4 regions of the Fundidesulfovibrio sp. genome follow, and region 3 is predicted to be linked to each of the others. Evidence: predicted binding sites of a transcription regulator. Region 3 holds the regulator's gene; each other region holds the start of a gene.
The links. Region 3 encodes sigma-54, which starts transcription at its own class of promoters, with help from an activator protein. Its sites were predicted from a motif close to CTGGCACGGNNNNTGCTT; they were not measured.
Positions count from the first base shown of each region.

Region 1: flgB (flagellar basal body rod protein FlgB) is a predicted target of sigma-54. The motif match lies at 1,564-1,581, and genes of this name have one in related genera.
Region 2: nifH (nitrogenase iron protein) is a predicted target of sigma-54. The motif match lies at 1,514-1,531, and genes of this name have one in related genera.
Region 4: ACV4UX_RS14230 (anion permease) is a predicted target of sigma-54. The motif match lies at 2,461-2,478, and genes of this name have one in related genera.

Region 1 covers NZ_JBZVFJ010000002.1:3,846-8,052, forward strand. The annotation lists gene ACV4UX_RS00440 (IMP cyclohydrolase) at 1-526, opposite strand, end outside; gene ACV4UX_RS00445 (tetratricopeptide repeat protein) at 693-1,265, opposite strand; gene flgB (flagellar basal body rod protein FlgB) at 1,656-2,069, shown strand; gene flgC (flagellar basal body rod protein FlgC) at 2,071-2,508, shown strand; gene fliE (flagellar hook-basal body complex protein FliE) at 2,519-2,851, shown strand; gene fliF (flagellar basal-body MS-ring/collar protein FliF) at 2,877-4,207, shown strand, end outside.
Region 2 covers NZ_JBZVFJ010000001.1:15,057-19,263, forward strand. The annotation lists gene ACV4UX_RS00065 (putative bifunctional diguanylate cyclase/phosphodiesterase) at 1-411, opposite strand, end outside; gene ACV4UX_RS00070 (sulfite exporter TauE/SafE family protein) at 448-1,248, opposite strand; gene nifH (nitrogenase iron protein) at 1,580-2,404, shown strand; gene ACV4UX_RS00080 (P-II family nitrogen regulator) at 2,444-2,806, shown strand; gene ACV4UX_RS00085 (P-II family nitrogen regulator) at 2,803-3,177, shown strand; gene nifD (nitrogenase molybdenum-iron protein alpha chain) at 3,205-4,207, shown strand, end outside.
Region 3 covers NZ_JBZVFJ010000048.1:4,298-8,504, reverse strand. The annotation lists gene pyrG (CTP synthase) at 1-633, shown strand, start outside; gene ACV4UX_RS08240 (KdsC family phosphatase) at 687-1,247, shown strand; gene rpoN (RNA polymerase factor sigma-54) at 1,432-2,871, shown strand; gene hpf (ribosome hibernation-promoting factor, HPF/YfiA family) at 2,913-3,452, shown strand; gene ACV4UX_RS08225 (PTS sugar transporter subunit IIA) at 3,452-3,904, shown strand; gene rapZ (RNase adapter RapZ) at 4,021-4,207, shown strand, end outside.
Region 4 covers NZ_JBZVFJ010000119.1:4,904-9,110, reverse strand. The annotation lists gene mdh (malate dehydrogenase) at 1-924, opposite strand, end outside; gene ACV4UX_RS14230 (anion permease) at 955-2,391, opposite strand; gene ACV4UX_RS14225 (sigma 54-interacting transcriptional regulator) at 2,586-4,207, shown strand, end outside.

The DNA of each region.
Region 1 (4,207 bases), on a different contig from region 3:
GCAGTGCCAGGGGTGCGTGGAGCGTGCCGTTTGCGGCGTTGGCCGTCAGTTCGGAGGTGACGCGCGCGTAGTGATCGGCCGAGGGCACCACCAGGATGGAGTGCAGGTTTTTGGCGGAGGCGCGCAGCATGGTGGGGCCGCCGATGTCGATCTGTTCCACGGCCTGCTTGAGGTTGGCCCCGGAGGCTGCGGCCTTGGCGAAGTCGTAGAGGTTGACGCAGATGAGGTCGAAGGGCTGGAGCTTGAAGGCTTCGAGGGTCTTCAGGTGCTCGGGGTCGTCCTTGTCGGCCAGGATGCCCGCGTGGATGTGGGGGTGCAGGGTTTTGACGCGTCCGCCGAGCATCTCGGGGAAGCCGGTGACGGAATCCACGGCGGTGACGGGCAGGCCCGCGTCGGCCATGGCCTTTTTGGTGCCGCCGGTGGAGACGAGCTCCACGCCGTGCTGGTGGAGGAAGGCCGCGAATTCGGCCAGGCCGGACTTGTCGGTGACGGAAAGGATGGCCCTGCGGATGGGCAAGAGTTCCATGGCTGCCTCGCTTTTTGGCTTGGCAGTGCCAAAAGACCCGGCGCTTGGCAACCTCTCTTCTTGCTCCGCCCCCCGTTCGAGGAGTTGATTCCCGGTCCGGCCGCCGGGAGCGGACCGGACCGGGAACCAATGGGGGAGGGGAGATTCGGTCGGAAAAGTTTCGGGCCTAGGCGGCCTGGGCCTCCAGGTGTTCCTTGAGCTCGACGGCGCGCGCGTAGGAGGGCTCCTGCTGGAGGATGCGCTCCAGGTGCTCCCGGGCCTCTTCGGGGCGTCCGGCGGTGATGAGGCAGCCGGCCAGGGAGTAGCGGATGTCGTGCTTCAGGGGGTCCACGGCCAGGCAGTCCTCGAGATGGGGCACCACCTCGTCCACTCGGTCCATGGCGTGGCCCAGGCGGATGAGGCTGTAGAGGGCCACCATGTTCTCGGGGTTGTGGTCCAGGGCCTGGGCGAAGTGGCCGAAGGCGGCCTCGTGCTCGCCGCGCTCCATTTCGATGAGCGCCATGCCCGAGAGGGACTTGTCGCTGGCCTCCACGTTGGCTGCCTTGCGGTAGAAGCCGAAGGCCGCGTCAAGATCGCCGCGGTGCACGGCGATGGTGGCCAGCCCCATGTAGGGGTCTGGGTGGATGCCGTTGGAGTTCATGGCCTTGCGGTAGTATTCCTCCGCCTTGTCCAGGTCGCCCATGAACAGGTAGCACTCGCCCAGTTCCTTGTTGATTTCATAATCCAGATGACCGCTCATGACGTTCCCCTCCAGTGGGCGGGCGCGTGCGCTGTCTCCCCCGGCATCGCGCCCATGGTTCGCTTTCGCGTCGGGAAGACCCTCCTGGCTTCCCGTCTCCCCTATCCGACGGCCCTGCCCTGCAAATCGTCCCTCCCGGGGACGGGCAAGCCCGCGGATTCCTCCAAGCAAGTGCCGTGCCAACCTCCGAATCAGGCAATTTCCGCCGTGTGCGAGGCCTGCCTTCGGGAAGGGAGCAGACGGCGTGCCACCCCAGGCCCGGCAAAAAAAGAGACAGCGATTCCAGGATGATGATGTTTTGGAACGGGAGTTGCTAATCCATGGCGGGAGGCGGCCAGGCCCCCCTCCGGGCAACCGGGCAAAAACGGCCGCCCCGCAAGGAGATACGCCATGCCGGACATCTACGGAACCAACACCGACCTGATCGCCAAGGTGCTGGACCTGCGCATCGAGCGTCAAAACCTCGTCATGTCCAACCTGGCCAACATGAACATCCCGGGCTACAAGGCCCGCTCCATCGACTTCGAGGGCGCGCTCCAGGACGCCGTGGGCACCCAGGAGATGAAGACCGCCGTCACCCGCACCAACGCCTCCCACGTGCCTGGCCCCTACAACGTGAACGGCTACCAGGCCGACGTGGTGAAGGAGTTCAAGCCCCGCACCATCTACGGGTCCGACTCCGTGGACCTGGACAAGGAAATGTCGGCCATGGCCAAGAACTCGCTCATGTACAACTCGCTGACCACCGTGATGCAGAAAGGCTTCGAAGGCATCCAGAAGGTCATCATGGACGGAGGCAAGTAACATGGACTTCATGACAGCCCTCGACATCGGCTCTTCGGCCCTCACGGCCCAGCGCACCTACATGAACGTCATTTCCATGAACCTGGCCAACGCCAAGACCACGCGCACCATGGACGGCCAGGGGCCTTACCAGCGCAAGTCCGTGGCCTTGCAGTCCACCCAGGCCACGCCCTTCGGCAAGGCCATGAACGCCGCGCTCACCCAGGAGCTGCAGGGCGTGCGCGTCACGGGCATCGTGGCCGACCAGCGCCCGCCCAAGCAGGTCTACGAGCCCGGGCACCCCGACGCCGACCAGAACGGCTACGTGCAGTATCCCGACATCAACGTGGTGGAGGAGATGGCCAACATGATCCAGGCCACCCGCGGCTACGAAGCCAACACCACCAGCGTGAACACCATCAAGGCCATGTACAACAAGGCCCTGGAAATCGGACGCTAGGAGGTTCGCCATGGCCATCAGCCCCATCGCCCTCAACGCCTACCGCTCCGCCATGGGCCAGACCCAGGGCGGCATGTCCATCCAGAAGCAGGTGGAGGGCGCCGTCGGTTCCGGCGCGCCCCAGACCGGCTTCGTGGACACCCTCAAGAACTCCGTGGCCGAAGTGAACGCCGAACAGCTCAAGAAGGACCGCATGGTGGCCTCCTTCGCCACCGGCGAGAACCAGAACGTCCACGAGCTGATGATCCAGCTCCAGAAGGCCGGAGTGGCCATGTCCATGACCAGCGCCGTGCGCGGCAAGGTCCTCGACATGTACCGCGAACTGGTCAAGATGCCCTTCTAGCCTCCAGGAAGAATAGGAGTCCGCCATGTCCACCGTGATCAAGTCCCTCTGGGATCAGGCCACCCGTTTCTGGTCCGCCCGCACCATGGCCCAGCGCGTCCTCTTCGCGGGCGTGGCCGTCTCGGTGGTGGCCGCCTTCGCCCTGATGATCTTCTGGTTCAACCAGCCCGACTACAAGGTGCTCTTCTCCAAGCTCGGCCAGGACGACGCCAACCGCGTGGTGGAGACCCTGAAGGCCAACAAGATCCCCTTCCGCCTGGAAGACGCCGGCCAGACCGTGCTCGTGCCCGTGGACCAGGTGAGCGAGACGAGGCTGCGCATCGCGGGCGAAGGCAAGCTGCGCGGCGCGGGCCTCGGCTACGAGATCTTCGACGAAACCAAGGTGGGCCAGACCGACTTCGTGCAGCGCATCAACTACCAGCGCGCCCTGCAGGGCGAGCTTTCGCGCACCATCTCGGAGTTCCCGCAGATCGAGAAGGCCCGCGTGCACCTGGTGCTGCCCCAGAAGAGCCTCTTCATCGAGGAGCAGCGCAAGCCCAGCGCCTCGGTGGTGCTCACCCTCAAGAACGGCGCCAAGCTCGAGCCCAAGCAGGTGCAGGGCATCGTCAATTTCGTGGCCATGAGCGTCGAAGGCCTGGAGCCCAGCCGCGTGACCATCACCGACACCTCGGGCAAGATCGTCTACCAGGCCAAGGACGACCAGAGCATCGACGGCCTTACCAGCTCCCAGTTCGACTTCCGCAACAGCTACCAGCTCAACATGGAGCGGCGCATCGAGGAACTGCTCACCCCCATCGTGGGCGGCGGCAAGTCCATCGCCAAGGTGAGCGCCTCCCTGGACTTCGCCCAGCGCGAGATCAAGCGCCAGAGCTTCGACCCCAACCGCACCGTGGTGCGCTCCGAGACCCGCGAGGAATCCTCCACCAACCAGAAGGCCAACGTGGACGGCTCCGTGCCCGAGACCAACTTCCGGGGCGACGGCTTCACCGGCACCCAGAACAAGGTGGACCAGGCCAGCGAGAAGCGCGTCACCAACTACGAGATCGATTCCGAGACCCAGTTCGTGAAACCCGCCACCGGGGAGTTGCAGCGTTTGAGCGTGGCGGTTATCGTGGACTACATTCAGGACCCGAACAGCAAGGAGCCCAAGTTCATCCCCAGGCCCGCCGAGGAGCTGGAGCGCATCAAGCAGGCCGTCTCCAGCGCCGTGGGCCTGGACGCCAAGCGCGGCGACACCATCGAGGTGTCCTGCATGTCCTTCGGCGAGCGCGAGCTCCTCGGCGAGCCCAGCCTCACCCAGAACATGCTGGAATACGCCCAGCGCCTGGGCAAGCCCTTCCTGAACGGTCTGCTGGT
Region 2 (4,207 bases), on a different contig from region 3:
CAGGAGCATGTCGCGCTGGCGCTTGAGGTCGGTGAGGTCGTGGAACACGGCCAGGTAGCGCACGAGGTTGCCCGAGTCGTCGGGCAGGGCGGTGATGCGCAGCCACTCGGGGTAGGCCTCGCCGGACTTGCGGCGGTTCCAGATCTCGCCTTCCCAGCGGCCGTTCTCGGCGAGGCTTCGCCACATGTCGCGGTAGAAGGCGTCGTCGTGGCGGTCGCTCTTGAGCACGCGCGGCGTCTGGCCCAGCACCTCCCCGGGCTCGAAGCCGGTGATGGCGGTGAAGGCCTTGTTCACCCATTCGATGCGCCCGTCGGGGCCCGTGACGGTCACTCCTTCGAGGGAGTTGTCCATCAGGGCCTCGAGCAGGCGGCGCGTTTCGTCGCGCGAGAGTGCGGGGGAGGATGTGTCCATGCGTGAGTCCATCCCGGGTCCGCAGGGGCCGCGATTCTACAGGATCTGGAAGAGCATGCGCGTGGCCATGATCACCAGGAAGCCGGCGAAAATCTTCTTGAGCATGGGCACGGGGAGCTTGTGGGCGATGCGCGCGCCCGTGGGGGCCGTGAGCATGCTGCACACAACCAGGCCGATCAGGGCGGGCAGGTAGACGAAGCCCAGGGAGGCCTCGGGGAGCCCCGCCTTGCCCATGCCGCCGAAAATGTAACCCACGGCCCCGGCCACGGCGATGGGGAAGCCGATGGCCGCTCCGGTGCCCACGGCCTGGTGCATGGGCACGTTGCAGAAGGTCATGAAGGGCACGGTGAGCGTGCCGCCGCCGATGCCCACCAGGGCGGAGATGACGCCGATGAAGCCGCCCACGCCGGTCATGGGGCCGATGCCCGGGATCTCGCGGCTGGGCTTGGGCTTGAAGTTCAAGAACATCTGCAGCGAGACGTAGTAGAGGAAGAACACGAAAAAGCCCTTGAGAAAGCCCGAGGAGAGCCAGGCCGCCAGCTTGGACCCGGCCAGCGTGCCCAGCACGATGCCGGGGGTGATGAGCTTCACGATGTTCCAGCGCACCGCGCCGTGGGCGTGGTGCGCGCGCATGCTGGAGATGGAGGTGAACATGATGGAGGCCAGCGACGTGCCCAGGGCCATCTGCATGAGGTATTCGGGGGCGATGCCCTGCCAGGCGAAGAGCACCGAGAGGATGGGCACGATGACGATGCCGCCGCCCACGCCCAGAAGTCCGGCCAGGATGCCGGCGGCCGCGCCGGCCGCAGCGTAGAGCAGGTAGTAGACGATCTCCATGGGAACGACTCCTTCTCAGAAGGCGCGGCGATGCGCGCCGGAACTCCGCCCGGGCGGGCGGGCCGAAGGCCGCGACGTAGCGCCTTTTGGCCCGGTTGTCGACACGCTCAGGAACGGCTCGCGAACAAATGTGACAAAAATGAAGACAATTTTGTCGCAGATCATGACAAGGCCTGTAATCCGCTGAATTCCGCCGCTGTTCGCACGAGTCCGCCAGGCCGCGCCAGTCCTTGATATTTGCCAATTTTGCCAAATATCGCCCGACTTGGCACGGGCCTTGCCCTAGCCCTCATGCCAACGCGCAAAACCCATCCCCTTTTGGAGGCATGTCATGAGAAAGATCGCCATCTACGGCAAGGGCGGCATCGGAAAGTCCACCACCACGCAGAACACCGTGGCGGGTCTGGCCACCCTGGGCAAGAAGGTCATGGTCGTGGGTTGCGACCCCAAGGCCGACTCCACCCGCCTGCTCCTGGGCGGACTCCAGCAGAAGACCGTGCTCGACACCCTGCGCGAGGAAGGCGAGGACGTCGAACTCGAAGACATCCTGAAGCCCGGCTTCAAGGGCACCATGTGCACCGAGTCCGGCGGCCCCGAGCCCGGCGTGGGCTGCGCCGGACGCGGCATCATCACCTCCATCAACCTGCTCGAACAGCTGGGCGCCTACAAGGAAGACAAGAACCTCGACTACGTCTTCTACGACGTGTTGGGCGACGTGGTCTGCGGCGGCTTCGCCATGCCCATCCGCGAAGGCAAGGCCCAGGAGATCTACATCGTCGTCTCCGGCGAAATGATGGCCATGTACGCCGCCAACAACATCTGCAAGGGCATCGTGAAGTTCGCCGAGAGCGGCGGCGTGCGCCTGGGCGGCCTGATCTGCAACTCCCGCAAGGTGGACCACGAAGAAGACCTGATCAACGCCCTGGCCGAACGCCTGGGCACCCAGATGATCCACTTCGTGCCCCGCGAAAACCAGGTGCAGCGCGCCGAGCTCAACCGCAAGACCGTCATCGACTTCTCGCCCGAGCACCCCCAGGCCGACGAATACCTGGCCCTTGCCTCCAAGATCCAGGACAACCAGAAGTTCGTCATCCCCAATCCGCTGCCCATCGACGAGCTGGAGGCCCTGCTCGTGAAGTACGGCATCGCCAACTAGGCCCGCGCGAAACACACCCTCAAGGCAGGAGAATCCAGCATGTCCCTCATCATGATCCGTTCCATCGTCCGCCCGGAGAAGGCCGACGACGTCATGGCCGCCCTCATGGAGTCCGGCTTCCCGGCCGCCACCAAGCTGGCCGTGGCCGGGCGCGGCAAGCAGCGCGGCATCAAGATCGGCGAAGTCACCTACGACGAGATCCCCAAGGTCCAGATCATGACCGTGGTCTCCGAGAAGGACAAGGAATACGTGGTCAAGACCATCGTGGACGCCGCGCGCACCGGCGGCAAGGGCAACTTCGGCGACGGCAAGATCTTCGTCTCCCCCGTGGACGAGATGGTCACCATCTCCTCCGGCGTCAAGGAGACCGACGTTTCGAGCATCGGGGAGGCCAGGTCATGAAGGAAGTCATCGCGGTGGTTCGCATGAACAAGATGAACCAGACCAAGAAGGCGCTCACCGATGCGGGCATCGCGGCCTTCTTCGCCCACGAGGCCTGGGGCCGGGGCAAGGGCCTGGTGAACGCCGAGGTGGCCGCCGCGGCCGCCGCCGGCAACCAGGAGGCCGCCGAGATCCTGGGCTCCAAGGGCAAGCTCTTCGCCAAGAGGATGGTCACCGTGGTGGTGCCCGACGAGAAGGTCCCCGCCGTGGTGGAGGCCATCGCGGCCGCCAACAAGACCGGCAAGCCCGGGGACGGCAAGATCTTCGTGCTGCCCCTCTCCGACTCCATCCGCGTGCGCACCGGCGAGACCGGCGCCTGCGCCATCGAATAACCGGCCTCGCGCCCAAGAGGATACGTTATGGACGCCCCATTGAAGGACCCCTTGACCATCCCGGACATCGATCCGGAAGAGGCCAGGAAGGAGCTTCTCGCCAAGTACCCCCCGAAGGTCGGCCGCAAGCGCTCCCAGCAGATCTACATCAAGGAAACCGACGGCGCCGAGGACCGCGAAATCCTCGCCAACGTCCGCACGGTTCCCGGCATCATCACCATGCGCGGCTGCACCTACGCCGGCTGCAAGGGCGTCATCCTTGGCCCCACGCGCGACATCATCAACATCACCCACGGCCCCATCGGCTGCGCCTTCTACTCCTGGCTGACGCGCCGCAACCAGACCGACGCCTCCGCACCCGGCGCGGAGAACTACATCCCCTACGCCTTCTCCTCCGACATGCAGGACGAGGACATCATCTTCGGCGGCGAGAAGAAGCTCAAGAAGGCCATCCAGGAAGCCTACGACCTCTTCAAGCCCAAGGCCATCGCCATCTTCTCCACCTGCCCCGTGGGCCTGATCGGCGACGACGTGCACGCCGTGGCCCGCGAGATGAAGGCCAAGCTCGGCATCAACATCTTCGGCTTCTCCTGCGAGGGGTACAAGGGCGTCTCCCAGTCGGCCGGTCACCACATCGCCAACAACAAGATCTTCTCCGAAGTGGTCGGCACCTCCGACACCCCCGTTCGCAAGGGCAAGTTCATGATCAACATGCTCGGCGAATACAACATCGGCGGCGACGCCTTCGAGATCGAACGCATCCTGGAGAAGTGCGGCATCACCCTCAACGCCACCTTCTCCGGCAACTCCACCTACAACGACTTCGCCTCCTGCCAGCTCTCGGACCTCAACTGCGTCATGTGCCACCGCTCCATCAACTACGTGGCCGACATGATGGAGACCAAGTACGGCATCCCCTGGATCAAGGTGAACTTCATCGGCGCCAACGCCTCGGCCAAGAGCCTGCGCCGCATCGCCGCCCACTTCGGCGACCCGGAGCTGATCAAGCGCGTCGAAGAGGTGATCGCCG
Region 3 (4,207 bases):
TCGGCCAACGTGGCCCAGCGCCTGGCCGGCCTCGACGGCATCCTCGTCCCCGGCGGCTTCGGCTCGCGCGGCGTGGAAGGCAAGATCGCCGCCATCCGGCACGCCCGCGAAAACAAGATCCCCTTCTTCGGCATCTGCCTGGGCATGCAGCTGGCCTGCATCGAGTTCGCCCGCAACGTCCTGGGGCTCACCGAGGCCAACTCCGAGGAATTCAACCGCCTGAGCCCCGATCCCGTGATCTACCTCATGCGCGAGTGGTACGACTTCCGCACCAAGAAGATCGAAAAGCGCGACATGGACTCCGAAATGGGCGGCACCATGCGCCTGGGGGCCTACCCCTGCGTGGTCCAGCCCGACACCAGGGCCATGGAGGCCTACGGCAAGGCCCAGATCGACGAGCGCCACCGCCACCGCTACGAGTTCAACAAGGCCTACCACGCCCGCATGGCCGAGAAGGGCATGGTCTTCTCCGGGCTCTCTCCCGACGAATCCCTCGTGGAAATCGTGGAGCTGCCCGGGCATCCCTGGTTCCTGGGCTGCCAGTTCCACCCGGAATTCAAGTCCAGCCCCATGAAGCCCCACCCGCTCTTCCGGGAATTCATCCGGGCCGCCAAGACCCAGCGGGAAGCGTAACAATCCCTGCTCCCCGTCGGCCGGACCTCTCCGGCCGACGGGGCCATCCCTTCATGCGACCCACCAAACGCCCCGCGCGCCCCGGCCTCAGCCGCCGCGCCCTGGCCCTGGCCCGCGACGTGCGCCTGCTCGTGCTCGACGTGGACGGCGTGCTCACCGACAACCGCCTCTGGCTGGACAACCAGGGGCAGTCCCTCAAATGCTTCTCCATTCCCGACGGCATGGGCCTGAAGCTCCTGGAACGCGCGGGCGTCGAGGTGGCCGCCCTGAGCGGGCTGCCCAACCCACAGGCCGAGGAGCGGCTCCGGCAATTGGGCGTCACCGCCTTCCACGGCGGACACCTGCGCAAGCTCCCCGTCCTGGAGCGCATCCTCTCCGAGCGCGGCCTCGACTTCCCGCACCTGGCCTACATGGGCGACGACTGGCTCGACGCCGCGCCCATGCGCCAAGCCGGACTGCCCATGGCTCCCGCCGACGCCCAGCCCGAAATCCTGCGCCTCGCCGCCTGGGTCTCGCGGCTGCCCGGCGGACACGGCGCCGTGCGCGACGCCGTGCGCCTGCTGCTCACCGCCCAGGGCAAGCGCGACGCCCTCTGGCGCGACATCGCCCTGTAGCCGATACGTCGGGCTTATTCCCCGGCCGCCCCTGTCGTGGCCCCCGCCGTCCTTGGCGCTTCACGGAAAAAGCCGTCAAGTCTTGCTTCCGGTTCGGTTTTGGTGCATAACCACCGGGCTAGGCGGGCATCCGGCATTCTTCTTGCTAGTCGCCCGGGCCAGTTCACAAGGAGACGATAGCACGATGGCACTTGAGCTCAGGCAGCAACTCAAGCTTTCGCAGCAGCTGGTGATGACGCCCCAGTTGCAGCAGGCCATCAAGCTGTTGCAGCTTTCCCGTCTGGAACTGGTGGAAACGGTGCAGCAGGAGCTCCTGGAGAATCCGCTGCTCGAGGAGACCCAGTTCGACGACGAGCGGCCCGAGCCCACCATTGCCGAGGATTCGCACGCCCCCGACTCCACCCAGGAGGAGGGGGCCATGCAGCGCGAGCTGATGAAGACGGCCGAGTGGGACGACTACCTGGGCGATTTCGCCTCCACGTCGCGCCAGGCCACGGTGCGCGAGCATGAGACGCCCGAGGAGGGCATGTCCTTCGAGGCCAGGCTCACGGCCAAGCCCTCGCTGGAGGGGCACCTGGCGTGGCAGATCAGCCTCTCGCCCCTGGATGCCCGGCAGCAGGCCATCGCGGACGAGATCGTGGGCAATCTCGACTCCGGGGGCTACCTGCGCTCCAGCACGGAGGAGCTCGCCCAGGTGCTTTCGGTGACTCCCGAAGAGGTGGAAGTTGTCGTCCAGGCGCTGCAGCGGCTCGATCCTGTGGGCGTGGCCGCGCGCTCGCCCCAGGAGTGCCTGCTGGTGCAGCTGGAGGTGTACGGTTACACGGACCCCGTGCTCCTGGAGATCGTGCGCGACCACCTGGAAGACCTGGAGAAGAAGCGCTACAAGCCCCTGGCGAAAAAGTTCCGCTTGAGCATGGAGGAGATCAAGGAGTATCTGGAGATCATCCAGACGCTCGATCCCATGCCCGGCTCGCATTTCAGCTCGCCGGACCCGGTGTACGTCAGCCCGGACGCGTTCGTGTACAAGTTCGGAGACGACTTCGTGATCGTGCTCAACGAGGACGGCCTGCCCAAGCTCCAGCTTTCGCCTTATTATATGGAGGACATGGGCCGTTCCAGCGCCAACAAGGAGAAGGAGTACCTCCAGGACAAGATGCGCAGCGCCCAGTGGCTGATGAAAAGCCTCTATCAGCGCCAGCGAACGTTGTTCAAGGTGTTGGAATCCATCGTGAAATTTCAGAGGGAATTCTTCGAGGACGGCGTGACGAAGCTGCGCCCGCTGATCCTCAAGGACGTGGCCGACGACATCGGCATGCACGAATCCACCGTGAGCCGCATCACCACGAGCAAGTACGTGGCCACGCCCCACGGCATCTACGAACTCAAGTTCTTCTTCAACTCCGCGCTGGAACTCGACGACGGGTCGTCCGTGGGCTCGGAGTCGGTGAAGGCGGTGATCAAGCAGCTCATCTCGGCCGAGGACCCCAAGAAACCAACCAGCGACGAACAGATCGCGGAGATTCTCAAGCGGCGCCTGCAGGTGAACATCGCGCGGCGCACGGTGGCCAAGTACCGCATGGCCATGGGCATCGAATCCTCCTCGAAGCGCAAGGACGTATTGTAGCCAAATCCGCCGCCACGCGGCGTCATCCCCCGGAGGTTACCATGATTATCGCCTTCAATTTCAAGAACTTCGAGCCGTCTCCCGGCCTGCAGGAATATGCCGCCAAGCGTTTCGACAAGCTCTCCAAGTACATGAGCAATTCCGACAACGCCGAAGTGGTGGTCACTCTTTCCGTTGAAAAGACCCGCCAGATCGCCGACGTGGTCATCGACGCCGACGCCATGCACATCTCGGCCCACGAGCGCTCCGACGACATGTACTCCACCATCGACATGATCACGGACAAGCTCGACGCCCAGCTGCGCAAGCTGCGCGAGAAGATGAAGGACCGCCGCAAGGCCGCCCAGGGCGACGTGACCATGGGCGTGGTGAGCTTCACCACCGAGGGCAAGGTCCACGCCATCGAGGAATCCGACAAGTACAGCCCCAAGCCCATGAGCGTGGAAGAGGCAGCCGAGCAGCTCGACGCCATGCACTACGAGTTCCTGGTGTTCCTCGACGCCGAGACCGAGCGCGTCAACGTGCTCTACAAGCGCAAGAACGGCGATTACGGCCTGATCGATCCTGGAGTTTCCCTCTGATGCGCCTGGGGGAATACCTGCGCAAGGACTTCGTCCTGGAGGACCTGGCGGCCGGGGGCAAGCCCGACGTTCTCGCGGAGCTGGTGGCCCCCGTGGCCGCCGCCTTCCCGGACGTGGACCCGGCCAAGGCGTCGCGCGTGCTCATGGACCGGGAGAATCTCGGCACCACGGGCATCGGCGACGGCGTTGCCATCCCCCACGGCAAGATGGATTCGCTCAAGGAAATCGTCATCGTGGCCGGACGCAGCCGCGCGGGGATCGATTTCGAATCCCTGGACCACAAGCCCTGCCGCATCTTCTTCCTGGTGCTCGCGCCCGAACACGTGGCGGGCATGCACCTGCGCATCCTCGCGCAGATCTCGCGGCTTCTCTCAGACGAGGGCTTCCGGCGTTCCTTCCTGGACGCCGCCGATCACGAGGCCCTCTGGAAGGTGCTTTCCAGCCACGCGTGAACCTGCCGTGGCCCCGCGAGGGGCGGCGGCTTCGTCACGCAAACGGACGCGATGTGTGATAGGCCGGTCCCCGCCGCGCCACCGCGCGGCGGGGACTTTTCACAAGGAGCGATGCCATGCCGGGAGCGAGCGCCCATCTGCCCGTGGTGGTGATCACGGGCCTGTCGGGGTCCGGGAAGTCCACGGCCCTCAACGTCTTCGAGGACATGGGCTATTTCTGCGTGGACGGCCTGCCGCCCGTGCTCATGCCCAAGCTGGCCAGCCTCTTCCAGGGGCAGGCGGCAGTGCGCCACCGGGGTCTGG
Region 4 (4,207 bases), on a different contig from region 3:
CTGGCCCAGCACGGCCAGCTGCTGCTTGATCTTGTCCGCGCTCGCGGCCAGGGCCGCCCGCTCCTCGTCGGAGAGCTCGATCTCCACGATCTGCTCCACGCCGTTGGCCCCAAGCTTCACCGGCACGCCCATGAACGCCCCCGTGACCCCGTACTCGCCCTTCAGATAGGCCGCGCACGGCAGGATCTTGCGCTTGTCCATGACCACGGCCGAGACCATCTGGATCACGGCCGAGGCCGGAGCGTAGAAGGCGCTGGTCTGCATGAGCCGGATGATCTCGGCCCCGCCGTCGCGGGTGCGGGCCACCAGTTCGGCCAGGCGCTCGGGTGGGATCATCTCGGCCACCGGCACGCCGGCCACGGTGGAGTAACGCGGCACGGGGAGCATGTCCTCGCCGTGCTCGCCCAGCACCATGGCCTGGACGTTCTCCACCGAGACGTTCAACTCCTTGGAGATGAAGTACTGGAAGCGGCAGGCGTCCAGGATGCCGGCCATGCCCGTGATGCGCGTGGGCGGAATCTGCCCGGCGCGCATGGCCACGTGGCACATGGCGTTGAGGGGATTGCTCACGATGATGTAGAAGGCGTAGGGGCTGTAGCGCGCGGCGTTGGCCACGCACTCGCCCACGATCTGGGCGTTGATGCGCAGGAGGTCGTCGCGGGTCATGCCCTCGGTGCGCCTGGCTCCGGCGGTTACGATCACCACGTCGGAGTTGCGGGTCTCCTCCAGGTTCTCTCCCGAGAGGCACACGGGCTCCAGGAGGTCCACGGGGCTGGCCTCCAGGATGTCCAGGGCCACACCCTGGGCTTTGCCTGGGCTGCGGTCCACCAGCACCACCTTCTTGCAGAGCTTTCGCTCGATGAGCCTGCGGGTGACCGCCCCGCCCACGTTGCCCGCCCCGAACACGGTGATCTTGCCGTTCATTGTCTCATGCCTCTCGTTGATTGTTGCGGGCTAGGAGACCCCTCGCATCAGGAGATAGGGGAAGTTCACGCCCAGGAGCACACCGATGAAGATCACACCGAAGACGAATCCCAGAGTCCAGAATTCCTTCCGGGTGATGTAGCCGCAGCCGTAGTACACGGGGCTCGGCCCCGTGGCGTAGGGCGTGAGAATGCCCATGAGGCCCAGGGTGGCGCAGATGAGGATGGCGAAGGTCTTCATGGGGATGCCGGGGATGCCCATGGCCGTGGCCAGGATCACCGGGAGCAGCGCCGTGGTGTGGGCCGTGAGGCTCGCGAACATGTAGTGGATGAAGAAGAACAAGAGCACCAGGGCCAGCATCAGGGCGTTGATGGAGAAGCCCGACATGGCCCCGGCCGCCAGGGCCGCGAACCACTTGAGGAAGCCCACCTTGCCCAGGCCGTCGGCCAGGGCCACCAGGGTGCCGAACCAGCAGAGCACGTTCCAGGCGGTCTTGTGGCCGGTGATGTCGTCCCAGGTGACCACGCCGGTGAGGATCATCAGCGAGAGCGCCATGAGGGCCACGGTGGTGGCGTCGAAGAGCTTGCCTCCGAAGATCCAGAGCACCAGGGCGAACACGGCCAGGCCGGCCATGGTGACTTCCTTGCGGGTGATCCCGCCCATCTTCTCCAACTCCGCCCCGGCCCAGAGTGGGGCGTCGTCGCTGCGTTTGATCTCGGGAGGATAGATCACGTAGATCAGGTAGGGCAGGGCCAGGAAGAGGAGGATGCAGGCCGGGGCCAGGGAGAGGAACCACTCGTTCCAGGTGAATGTGAACTTGGCGGTCTTTTCCAGGAGCGAGAGGGCCAGCAGGTTGGGGGCCAGGGCCGTGAGAAACATGGTGCTGGTGACGCAGGTGGCGGCCAGCGCGGTCCACATGAGGTAGCCGCCGATCTTGCGCGCGCCGCTCTCGGGGGTGGAGCCGTAGAGGGGCGGGATGTTCTTGATGATGGGGAAGATCACGCCGCCGGAGCGCGCGGTGTTGGAGGGGGTGAAGGGGGCCAGGGCCAGGTCGGCCAGGGCCACCGCGTAGCCCAGGCCCAGGGTGGAGCGGCCGAGCTTCTTGATGAGCACCAGGGAGATGCGCCGCCCCAGGCCCGTCTTCTCGTAGCCCATGGCGAACATGAAGGCCACGAAGATGAGCCAGACCGTGCCGTTGGAGAAGCCCGAGAGCGCCCAGCGCAGGGCGTCGGCCGGTTTGGGGACCACGCCCGCCTGGGCGGGCACCAGGTTGAGCGCCGCCGCAAGGGTGATGCCCATGAGGCCAGCCGCGGCCGCAGGGATGGGCTCCAGCACCAGGGCCGCGATGACGGCCGTGAACAGGGCGAAATACTGCCAGGCGTAGGGTTCCAGCCCTTTGGGCGTGGGCACGAGCCAGATGGCCAAGCCGATGGCCACGGGCAGGATGGCCTTCCAGTCCAGTTTCATGCGCTCCTCCTCGTTGCGGCCGCCCGTCGGCGGACCGGGTTGCGGGTCCCGTTTCCCTCGGAGGCTTAAGAGCAGGAACCGTTCCACTTATAATAATCAATGATTTGAAGGCCATCTTCGACTTTGTCGCAGCAGCGAAACATTAATGATGCATTTTGTTTCAATCTGTCGCATCATGTTGCACGGAGGCTGCCATGCAAACCATCGCCTTCATCGCCCTGACCCCCCGCATGCAGGAGGTGGCCCGCGAGATCCTTCACGCGGAGCACCCCGACGTGCTCCTGGCCGAGGGCCTCATGGACGGCGCGGCCGACACGGCCCGCGCCCTGGCCGCCCGGGGCGTGGAGGTGGTCATCTCGCGCGGGGCCACGGCCCGCTGCGTGCAGCTGGCCCTGCCCGACCTCTCGGTGGTGGACATCTCAACCACCAGCCTGGACCTCCTCTCGGCACTGCACAAGGCCCGGGAGCGCGCCCGGCGCATCGCCGTGGTGGCCTTCCCGCCCATGTCCGACAACGCCCGGGAGCTGGGGCGCATGCTCGGGGCCGACGTGGACGTGGTCGAATGGGAGAACCAGGAGGGCATCACCCCCGCGCTGCTCACCGCCCGCGAGCGGGGCGCGGAGATCGTGGTGGGCGGCTACATCATGGCGCTCTTCGCGGCGCGCCTGGGCATCCCCTGCCAGCCCGTGGACCCAAGCCCCGCCAGCATCCTGGCCGCCGTGAGCGAGGCCAAACGCATCGCCCACGGCCGTTCGGTGGAGAAGGCCAAGAATTCGCTCCTGCGCGCCGTGCTCACCTCCACGGACAACGGCATCGTGGCCGTGGACCGCGCGGGCCGCGTGACCGTGTGCAACCCCGTGGCCGGGCGGCTCCTGCGCCTCACGGAGGCCGACGCCCTGGGGCGTCCCGTGGACGAGGTGTGGCCGCGCTCCGGGCTGGAACGGGTGCTTACGGACGGGCGGCCCGAGCCCGCGCGCATCGAGCGCGTGTTCGACCAGGAGCTGCTCTGCGGCACCCTCCCCCTGACCGTGCGCGGCGAGACGGTGGGGGCCGTGGCCACCATCCACGACGCCCGCCAGATCCGGAAGATGGAGGCCACCCTGCGCCTGCGCGGCCTGGCCTCCGGACATGTGGCCACGGCGCGCCTGGAGGACGTGCAGGGGGAGAGCCCGGCCCTGACCCACGCCGTGGCCATGGCCCGGGACTACGCGCGCACCGGCGACACGGTGCTCGTGAACGGCGAGACGGGCACGGGCAAGGAGCTTTTCGCCCAGGGCATCCACAACGCGAGCCCGCGCCGGGCGGGCCCTTTCGTGGCGGTGAACTGCGCGGCGCTGCCCGGGCAGCTTCTGGAGAGCGAGCTGTTCGGCTACGTGCCCGGGGCCTTCACCGGGGCCAGCCAGAAGGGCAAACCCGGTCTCTTCGAATTGGCCCACGGGGGGACCATCTTCCTGGACGAGATCGCGGAGATGGAGCCCGGCACGCAGGGCAAGCTCCTGCGCGTGCTGCAGGAGCGCAAGGTGATGCGCCTGGGCAGCGATCAGGTGATCCCCGTGGACGTGCGCGCCGTGGCGGCCACCAACCGCGACCTGGGGGCGCTGGTGGCCGAGGGGCGCTTCCGGGCCGACCTCTACTACCGCCTGAACGTGCTGCGCCTGCGCCTGCCGCCCTTGCGGGCGCGCTCCGGGGACGTGCCCGGGCTGGCCGCGCGGTTTCTCGACCAGGCCAGCGGGCGTCCCGGGCGCTTCGAGTTCTCGGGCGGGGCGCTCAGGGCGCTCGCGACGCATCCGTGGCCGGGCAACGTGCGGGAGCTGCA